2 regions of the Mycolicibacterium chitae genome follow, and region 1 is predicted to be linked to the other one. Evidence: riboswitches for the same ligand, from Rfam matches in the RefSeq annotation. Region 1 holds a riboswitch; the other holds the start of a gene.
What was found. Region 1 has a riboswitch for cobalamin ahead of EL338_RS25035 (FecCD family ABC transporter permease). Riboswitches for the same ligand answer to the same signal wherever they lie in the genome.
Positions count from the first base shown of each region.

Region 2: linked by a shared signal. The riboswitch ahead of EL338_RS01915 (energy-coupling factor ABC transporter permease) and the one ahead of EL338_RS25035 (FecCD family ABC transporter permease) in region 1 are both predicted to bind cobalamin.

Region 1 is NZ_LR134355.1:5,260,528-5,264,848, forward strand. Features, by position in the region: gene EL338_RS25025 ((2Fe-2S)-binding protein) at 1-440, shown strand, start outside; gene EL338_RS25030 (phosphotransferase) at 501-1,526, opposite strand; cobalamin riboswitch at 1,648-1,832, shown strand; gene EL338_RS25035 (FecCD family ABC transporter permease) at 1,896-2,930, shown strand; gene EL338_RS25040 (ABC transporter ATP-binding protein) at 2,927-3,718, shown strand; gene EL338_RS25045 (ABC transporter substrate-binding protein) at 3,733-4,321, shown strand, end outside.
Region 2 is NZ_LR134355.1:389,220-393,540, forward strand. Features, by position in the region: gene EL338_RS01900 (energy-coupling factor ABC transporter ATP-binding protein) at 1-180, opposite strand, end outside; gene EL338_RS01905 (CbiQ family ECF transporter T component) at 177-917, opposite strand; gene EL338_RS01910 (energy-coupling factor ABC transporter substrate-binding protein) at 928-1,266, opposite strand; gene EL338_RS01915 (energy-coupling factor ABC transporter permease) at 1,263-1,952, opposite strand; cobalamin riboswitch at 1,988-2,189, opposite strand; TPP riboswitch at 2,235-2,346, shown strand; gene EL338_RS01920 (ECF transporter S component) at 2,341-2,940, shown strand; gene EL338_RS01925 (ABC transporter ATP-binding protein) at 2,937-4,321, shown strand, end outside.

The sequences.
Region 1 (4,321 bases):
AGCGCGGCGGGGTGGTGCTCGACCTGGACGGCCTGGGCTACGTCGTGAACCCGTCGGGCTCAGTGGATTTGACCCTCAACGACTTTCGCGGCTGGGACGGCAGCGCGCTGAGCGCCTCCGAGGTGGCCGACGTCATGGCCGCGACGGTGATCGCCGATCAGTTCGAGGGGTTCCACACGGCGCTGCGCGCGGTGGCGCGGGTGGCCGACGGATTGCTGTGGGGCAACGCGGCCTCGGCGCTGTCGTCGGGTGCGCGCCGGATCGCCGCGGGCCGCTCCGATGACCGGGTCACGCCGGTGGCGACCGCGCTGCTGGCCCGGCACCCGCTGGCCGGCAAGATGACCGCCGCCGCGACGGGCCCGTGGCGCCGGAACACCTGCTGCCTGTGGTACCGCACCCGGGACCACACCAAGTGCGGCGACTGCCCGCTGGTCGACTGAGCGCCTGGTCGCCGAGGGTTCGGGTGTTGCACGCGTTTCGCGGGTAGCCCCGCGAACAACTCAGCCCTCGGCGATCTCGGCGATGGCCGCCGCAGAATCCAAGTCGCCGAACGCGATTGCGTACCGCTGGGCCAGCGCGACGGCCACCTCGGCGCGCTGCCACATGCCGCCGTCGGCGCTGGCGGTGACCAACCACAGCGCCAGGCCGTGGGCCACCGATGCGCGGTAACGCAACCAGATCTCGTCGGCCGACGGCAACTCGTCGCCCGGCAGGCCCAGCGCACCGCGGTACTCGTCGAGCAGGGGCCGTTCGTGCGCGCGGCGGTCCTCGGTGGTGACCGCGCCCTGCAGGAAGTAGCCGACGTCCAGCGACCAGTTGCCGCGTCGCGCCATCTGCCAGTCGAGGAAGCCGACCTCGCCGGCGGGCGTGAGGTAGGTGTTGCCGATGTGGGCATCCCCGTGCAGCAGGGTCTGTGGCGAGGTGGTCAGCGTCCCGATGTAGGGCTTCCAGATCGACTCGACGAGTTGGTCGATGCTCAACTCCAGCACCGCGCGTGGTGTCTCGTCGGCGTCGAGGCGTTCCAGCGCCGAGGGCAGCGGCGCGTACTGCAGACCGTCGAACGCCACGAACGGTTCGAGCCAGCCCAACTCGGGATGGCCCAGGACGCGCCGGCCCCAGAAGCGTCCGTGCAGGCGGCCCAGCGCCCGCATTCCGGTGGCGGCCTGCTCCACCGACAGCGGCCGCAGCGAATCCCGGGGGTCGGCGCCGCGCGCGGACAGGTCCTCCATCACCAGGCAGAAGTCGTAGGCGTCCTCGTCGGCGATCGCGGCGTAGACCAGCGGGTGCTCGAGCGGGAGTTCCACGCCGGAACTGAACAGCCGCGGTTCGTGGAACATGCCGCTGGTCATCCGGATCAGATCCTTGTGGGCGGGGTCGGCGGCCTTGACGAACACCGTCGCCGGCCCCTCGCCCGTCGTATATGTCAGCCCCAGGCGGGCGCGCCGGTTGGTGCCGTCGTCGCGCAGTTCGACGCGCACCTTGTCGACGACGGCGTCGGGGTGGCGCTGCGCCAACGCGGCGGTCATCCACTCGGGGGTGATCTCGTCCAGGTTCGCGGGCACGGTCAGGGACAAGGTTCACTCCTCGGTAGTTACGACACGGTTCGTGTTTGTAACGGTCCGACAGTACCGAACTCGCGCATTGGTAGCCTCACCGGCAGAGAACGGTCGCATCCGCCTGATAGCGGGTGTCAGGGAACCCGGTGTGAATCCGGGACTGGCGCGCAGCGGTATGGGAGACGGGCTCGACACTGGCCACTGGGAGCAATTCCGGGAAGGCGTCGAGTTCGAACGATCCCGAGTCCGAAGACCTGCCGATCTCGCTGAGTCCACCGAGTAACTCGCGCACAGTTACCCAGACTTCAAAGGCAAGACGTGCAGAAGACGGCTGTTCCGATGACACGACGGCTCCGCGCCGGCCCGCTGACCGCGCTGCTGGCCGTCCTCACGGCCGTGAGCATTCTGTTGTCGGTGGCCTTCGGGGCCGAACACATCCCGATCGGTGACGTCTGGCGCACCATCGTCGGGCGGCTCGGCGGCGACGTCGCGGACGCGGCGTACGACGTGATCATCTGGGATCTGCGGCTGCCCCGCTCGGTGCTCGCCGCGGTCGTGGGTGCCGGCCTGGCGCTGGCGGGGGCGCTGATGCAGGCGCTGGTCCGCAACCCGCTGGCCGAGCCCTACCTGCTCGGGGTGTCCGCCGGGGCGGCGGTCGGCGCGACGGCCGTGATGACCCTCGGCGCGCTGGCCGGCCTGGGGGTGTGGGCGCTGTCGGGCGGCGCGCTGCTGGGCGCGCTGGTCGCCACCGTCACGGTGTACACGGTGGCCCGTGCCCAGGGTGGGCTGACGGCGCTGCGGTTGATCCTCTCGGGGGTGGTGCTGTCCTCGGCGTTCATGGCGCTGTCGTCGCTGCTGGTGTTCACCGCCGGTGACCCGCACGCCGCCGAGGGCGTGATGTTCTGGATGCTGGGCAGCGTCGCCGGCGCGACGTGGGCGAAGGTGCCGCTGGCCGGCGCGGTCGTGGTGATCACGCTGGCGGCGATGCTCGCGATCCACTCCTGGCTCGACGCCTACGCCGCCGGGTCCGACACCGCCACCTCGCTGGGCGTCCCGGTGCGCGGCCTGCGCACCACGCTGTTCGTCATCCAGGGCGTGCTGGTGGGGGTGCTGGTCGCCGTGTCCGGGGGCATCGGGTTCGTGGGGCTGATCGTCCCGCACGCGGCGCGCCTGGTGGTCGGCGCCACGCATCGGGCGATGCTGCCGGTCGCGGTGTGCGGCGGGGCGTTGTTCCTGGTGTGGGTCGACGTGATCTCGCGGGTCGCCGCCGCCCCGCGCGAGATGCCGCTGGGCATCCTCACCGGGCTGATCGGCGCACCCATCTTCCTGTTCCTGATGGGCCGGCGGCGCTACGAGTTCGGGAACAGCTCATGAGCGCTTCGGCGACGGTACGCGCGCAGGGTCTGCGGTGTTGCCGCGGCACCCGGACCATCGTCGCCGGGGTCGAACTGGACGTCCCGGCCGGGACGCGACTGGCCGTCGTCGGCCCCAACGGCGCCGGCAAGAGCACCCTGCTGCGCGCGCTGGCCGGCCTCGACGCCCCGGCCGACGGTGCGATCCGGGTCGACGGTGACGATCTGCGCCGGCTGTCCGCGCGGCGCCGGGCGCTGACGATCGCGTTCGTCGGCCAGGAGGAGCGGCCGTCCGGCGAGCTGACGGTCGCCGAGGCGGTCGGCCTGGGCCGGACCCCGTATCGGCAGCCGTGGTCGGTGGCCGCCGCCGAGGATCGCGGCATCATCGACGACGCGCTGGGCGCAGTTGGCCTGGGCGGCTGGGGAAATCGGCCCTGCACTCAGCTGTCCGGCGGCGAGCGGCATCGCGTGGTGCTGGCCCGGGCCCTGGCCCAGCAGACCGCGGTGCTGGTTCTCGATGAACCCACCAACCACCTCGACGCCGCCTGGCGGCTGCGCCTCATGCAGGTCCTCGACCAGCTGGAATGCACCGTGATTGCGGCCATGCACGACCTGGACCTGGTCCTGCGACACTTCGACGCGGTCGCCGTCGTCGCCGACGGCGGGATCCTGGCGCACGGCCCGCCCACCGAGGTGCTCGATGCCAGCCTGCTCCGGAAGGTCTTCGAGGTCGCCGGGGACGTCGTCCCGCATCCGGCCACCGGCCTGCCCTATCTCCTGCTCACCCACGTCGACCCGGCGTCCAACTGATCGAAGGTAATCTGATGAAGTTCATTGCCGCTCTGGCCATTCCGGTACTGGCGGGCGGACTGACCGCCTGCGGTTCGGTCTCCGACGACGTGGCGGTCGACACGGTGACGGTCACCAATTGCGGCGCGGAGGTGACGTACGGCCAACCGCTCGAGCGGTTGTTCGTCAACGACGGCGGGATGATCGCGATCGCCCTGGCCGCCGGGGCCCGCGAGCAGATGACCGCGGTGAGTTCCATGGCCCGCGACGTCGACGTCCTTCGGCTGGTGTACGGCGAACAGGTCGACACCCTGAACGAGGTCGCACCCGCCCAGCCGTCACTGGAGAACATCGTCGGCGCCCGGCCGCAGGTGCTCTACGCCGGCTACAACTACGGCATGGGCGAGGCCCGCGGGATCACCCCGGAGATACTGGCGCAGCACGGGATCGACGTCTATCAGCTCTCGGAGGCGTGCCGGCCCGTCGAGGGCGAACGCGTCCGCGGCACCATGGATCCCTGGGTCGCCCTCGACACCGACCTGCGCAACATCGGGACCATCACCGGCAACGCCGATATCGGCGCGCGGGCCGCCGACGAGGTCGCCGAGCGGCTCGAAACCCTGC
Region 2 (4,321 bases), 590 kb from region 1:
CGTCGTCGGCGTGGCCAGGCCGACCAGGAGCCGCAGCAACGTCGTCTTGCCGGAGCCGTTGGCGCCCAGCAGCGCGATCCGCTCGCCCGGCCCCAGCGCGAGGCTGACCCCGTCCAGGACCCGCGGCCCGCGCGGATAGGCGAACCCGACGTCGCGCAGCGCCAGGACCCCGGCCGTCACCGCAGCCACCGCCAGCTCAGCACCGACACCGCCGCGACCATTCCGAGCACCGCGGCGGTCACCGCCAGCCGGGCCGGGCGCACCGGCCGGTCCTCGGTGAGCACCGCGGTCATCCCGGGTTCGGCGCGCAGCGACATGGCCTCCGACATGGCCCGGGCCCGCCCGGTGGCGCGCACGAAGATCAGCGCCGACTGGGCGCCCACCACCGCGATGGCGCCGCGGGCGTCCCGCAGGCCCAGCCGCAGCCCGACCGCCTCCCGGGCCGTCATGGCCGAGCGCACCAGGATGCCGACCAGGCGATACGTCAGATCGGCGACATGGCACAGCGCCGCCGGCACGCCCGCGCGCCGCGCCAGGTCCAGCAGATCGGCCATCAGGGTCGTCACGGCCAGGCCGATGGTCGCCGCCGACGCCGCGACCGACCGCAGCGCGGTGTCCACGGCCAGGTCGACCCCGCCGGGTTCCAGGTGCGGCCCGCCGCGCAGGCTCACCGCGATCGGCACCGAACCGATCGCGATGAACACCGCCGGCCCCAACAGCGCGAGGAAGAACAGCCGCGCCCGGACCCGGGCCAGCGCGATCGTCGCGACCGCGGTGACGACCAGCACCAGGGGCGCCCCGGTGCGCGGCGGCAGCACCATCGCGCACAGGAGCAGCCCGCCGTACAGACACACCTTCTCCAGGGCGGGGTCGGTCGACCACCGGTTCTGGGCGGCGCTGATCTCGAGCGGGTTCACGACGCGGTGGTCACCCGGTCGTGGGTTGCGTTTCCTTGCGGCCGCGCTGGCGTCCGGCGTACCAGCCGATGGCGCCGCCGAGCACGATGCCGCCCAGCCCGGCCTGCAGCGCGAACAGTCCGGACTCGACCTCGCCGGGCAGCTCGCCGACCAGCGGGGAGAACCAGGGCTCGTAGTCCTCGTGGATCTCGGTGATCACTTCCTCGGCCTGGCCGTCGGCGCCACCGAACTCGGCCTCGGCGTCGCGGGAGTAGCCGAAGAGCAGGGAGCCGACGGCGATCACGATGGCCAGCCCCAGCAGGGCGATAACCATCGGGGCCATGGAACGTCCGTTGGAACCGGTGCTCATGACTGGACCTCCTCGCGCTCGGTGCTGCGGTTCAGGAAGCCCAGGTTCACCAGCTCCGAGGAGGCGACCTGGATGAGCACGCGGACCACGACGACGGTGATCAGCCCCTCGACGATGGCCAGCGGCACCTGCGTGACGGCGAAGACGGCCAGGAACTCGGCGAAGCTCTCCGCGATGCCGCCCTCGGCGGCCGGGAAGGCCAGCGCCAGCTGCACACTTGTGACGATGTAGGTGACCAGGTCGGCGACGAACGCCAGGGCGAACACGGCCGGCAGCAGGCCGACCCCGGCCTTGCGCAGCGCGAAGAACACCGCGAACCCGGCCCACGGCCCGGCGATCGCCATCGAGAAGGCGTTGGCCCCCAGCGTCGTGATGCCGCCGTGCGCCAGCAGCAGCGCCTGGAACAGCAGCACGATCGTCCCCAGGAACGCCATCACCGGTGGCCGGAAGATCGCGGTGCCCAGCCCCGTCCCGGTGGGATGGGAGCTGGAACCGGTCACCGAGGGAAGCTTGATCGCCGACATGACGAACGAGAACGCGCCGACCGCGGCCAGCAACGGCCCCGCCGACGGATGCTTCCGCACCGTCACGACCACCTGTCTGGCGCCGTAGACGACGAACGGCGCGGCCGCGATGGTCCAGGCCACCGCGTGCACCGGGGGCAGAAAGCCCTCTGCAATGTGCATGGTTGTAGTGCCTTTCCGCCCAGCACCTCGTGGGCATCGATGTTGGTGCTGTGGTCGGTCTCCTGGCTCACGGGTCTCCCGGGCCAGATCAACTGGTCCGGACCGGCGGCGTCCGCCTTCCCACCCGCGCACGAGGCCCGAGCAGTGGCATGGGGGAAACCGTCTTCCCGCTCACAGTGGCGAGGGCCGCCTCGGATTCGCACCGAGTTCCCGTTCACCGCAGCCCACGGAGCATACCGCCGCGGTGCTTGCCCGCAGTGCGACTGCGCTACCTTGGTGCAGATAAACCCACACGGGAGTGCACGCGGCAGTGCGCTGAGAGGACGGCTGAGGGCCGTCGACCGTATGTACCTGTCCGGGTAATGCCGGCGTAGGGAGTGTGAAAGCCATGGCCGAACGGGTGTACCGCTGGCGGGTGGTCGACATCGTCGTGGCCAGCGTGCTCGCGGTCGCCGCGGGTCTGGTGTTCGTCCTGTGGAACATCGCCTCGAATCCCCTGACCGCCCCGCTCAGCGCGCTGCTGCCCGGTCTGCAGGCGCTGGCCGGCGGCGGTTGGCTGTTCGCCGGGGTGCTGGTCGCGATGGTGATCCGCAAACCCGGCGCGGCGCTCTACGGCGAACTGGTCGCGGCCACGGTGTCGGCGTTGGTCGGCAACCAGTGGGGCGTGCTGACGCTCGAATCCGGCCTGATCCAGGGCCTGGGCGCGGAGTTGGTGTTCGCGCTGTTCTTCTACCGGGTGTGGAACCTGCCGGTCGCGGTACTCGCCGGCGCGACCGCCGGGCTGGCGATGGCGATCAACGATCTGGTGCTCTGGTATCCGGGGGCCGCGACGGCCTTCGCCGTCACCTACACCGCCGCCGGGATCGTCTCCGGGGCGCTGCTCGCCGGGGCGCTGTCCTGGTTCGCGGTCCGCGGGCTGGCCAAGACCGGGGCGCTGTCGCGGTTCGCCTCGGGCCGGGCCTGGTCGGCCGGCGACCCCGCGCGGTGATCGGGGCCAGCGCCCGGGGCTGGTCGTGGCGGCACGCCGGTCGCGCCCGGCACGCCATCAGCGATCTGGACCTCGACATCGCCGCGGGGGAGCGGGTCCTGCTGCTGGGCGCCAGCGGATCGGGGAAATCGACTCTGCTGCAAGGGCTTGCGGGGCTGCTCGGCGGCAGCGAGGAGGGCGACGAGTCCGGCCGGTTGCTGGTGGACGGCGCGCCGCCGGGCGAGCGGCGCAGCCGGATCGGCATGGTGCTGCAGAACCCCGACTCGCAGGTGATCCTGTCCCGCGTCGGCGACGACGTCGCGTTCGGGATGGAGAACTTCACCGTCGAGCGGCGGGCCATCTGGCCGCGGGTGCGACGCGCGCTGGACGCCGTCGGCCTGTCGCTGCCGCTGCACCGGGACACCGCCCGGCTCTCCGGTGGGCAGCAGCAGCGCCTCGCGTTGGCCGGCGTGCTCGCGATGAATCCCGGTCTGCTCCTGCTGGACGAGCCGACCGCCAATCTCGACCCGGCCGGTGTGCTCGAGGTCCGCGACGCCGTGGCCGCGGCCGTCGAACGCACGGGTGCGACGCTGGTGGTCGTCGAGCATCGCACCGAGGTGTGGCTGCCGGTGGTGGACCGGCTGATCGTGTTGGGCGAGGCCGGGGCGATCCTCGCCGACGGCGCGCCGGCCGACGTCATCGACACCGAGGGCGAGCGGCTGACCCGCGCCGGGGTCTGGGTGCCGGGCGTCGAACCGCCCCGCCCGCCCCGCGGCGGCGTCCGCGGTGCGGCGTTGCTGCGTTCGCACGGCCTGTCGGTCGGCTATCCGTCGGGGCGTCGCACGGACATCGGCGACGTCGAGATCCTCGGCGGCGCAACCACGGTCGTGTCCGGCCCGAACGGGTCGGGCAAGTCCGCGCTGGCGTTGACGTTGGGCGGGCTGCTTCCGCCGCGGGCGGGCCGGCTCGAGGCCGCGGCCGGGTTCGCGCCCGCCGCGGACCGCCGCGCGCCCATCGCCTGGCGCTCCCGCGAGCTGCTCACCCGCATCGGCAGCGTCTTCCAGAATCCCGAGCACCAGTTCCTCACCGGCAGTGTGCGCGACGAATTGGCCTGCGGGCCAAGGGCGCTCGGCCGCGACGAGGCCACGATCGCCGAGCTGTGCGACGGGCTGCTGGAACGCCTGCGCCTGACGGGCCTGGCCGAGGCGAATCCCTACACGCTGTCCGGCGGTGAGCAGCGCCGGCTGTCGGTGGCGACCATCCTGGCCACCCAGCCGGAGCTGATCGTCCTCGACGAGCCGACCTTCGGCCAGGATCGCAACACCTGGGCGGAGCTGGTGGGCCTGCTCGCCGAGATCGTCGCCGCCGGAACCGGTGTCGTCGCGGTCACCCACGACCTCGA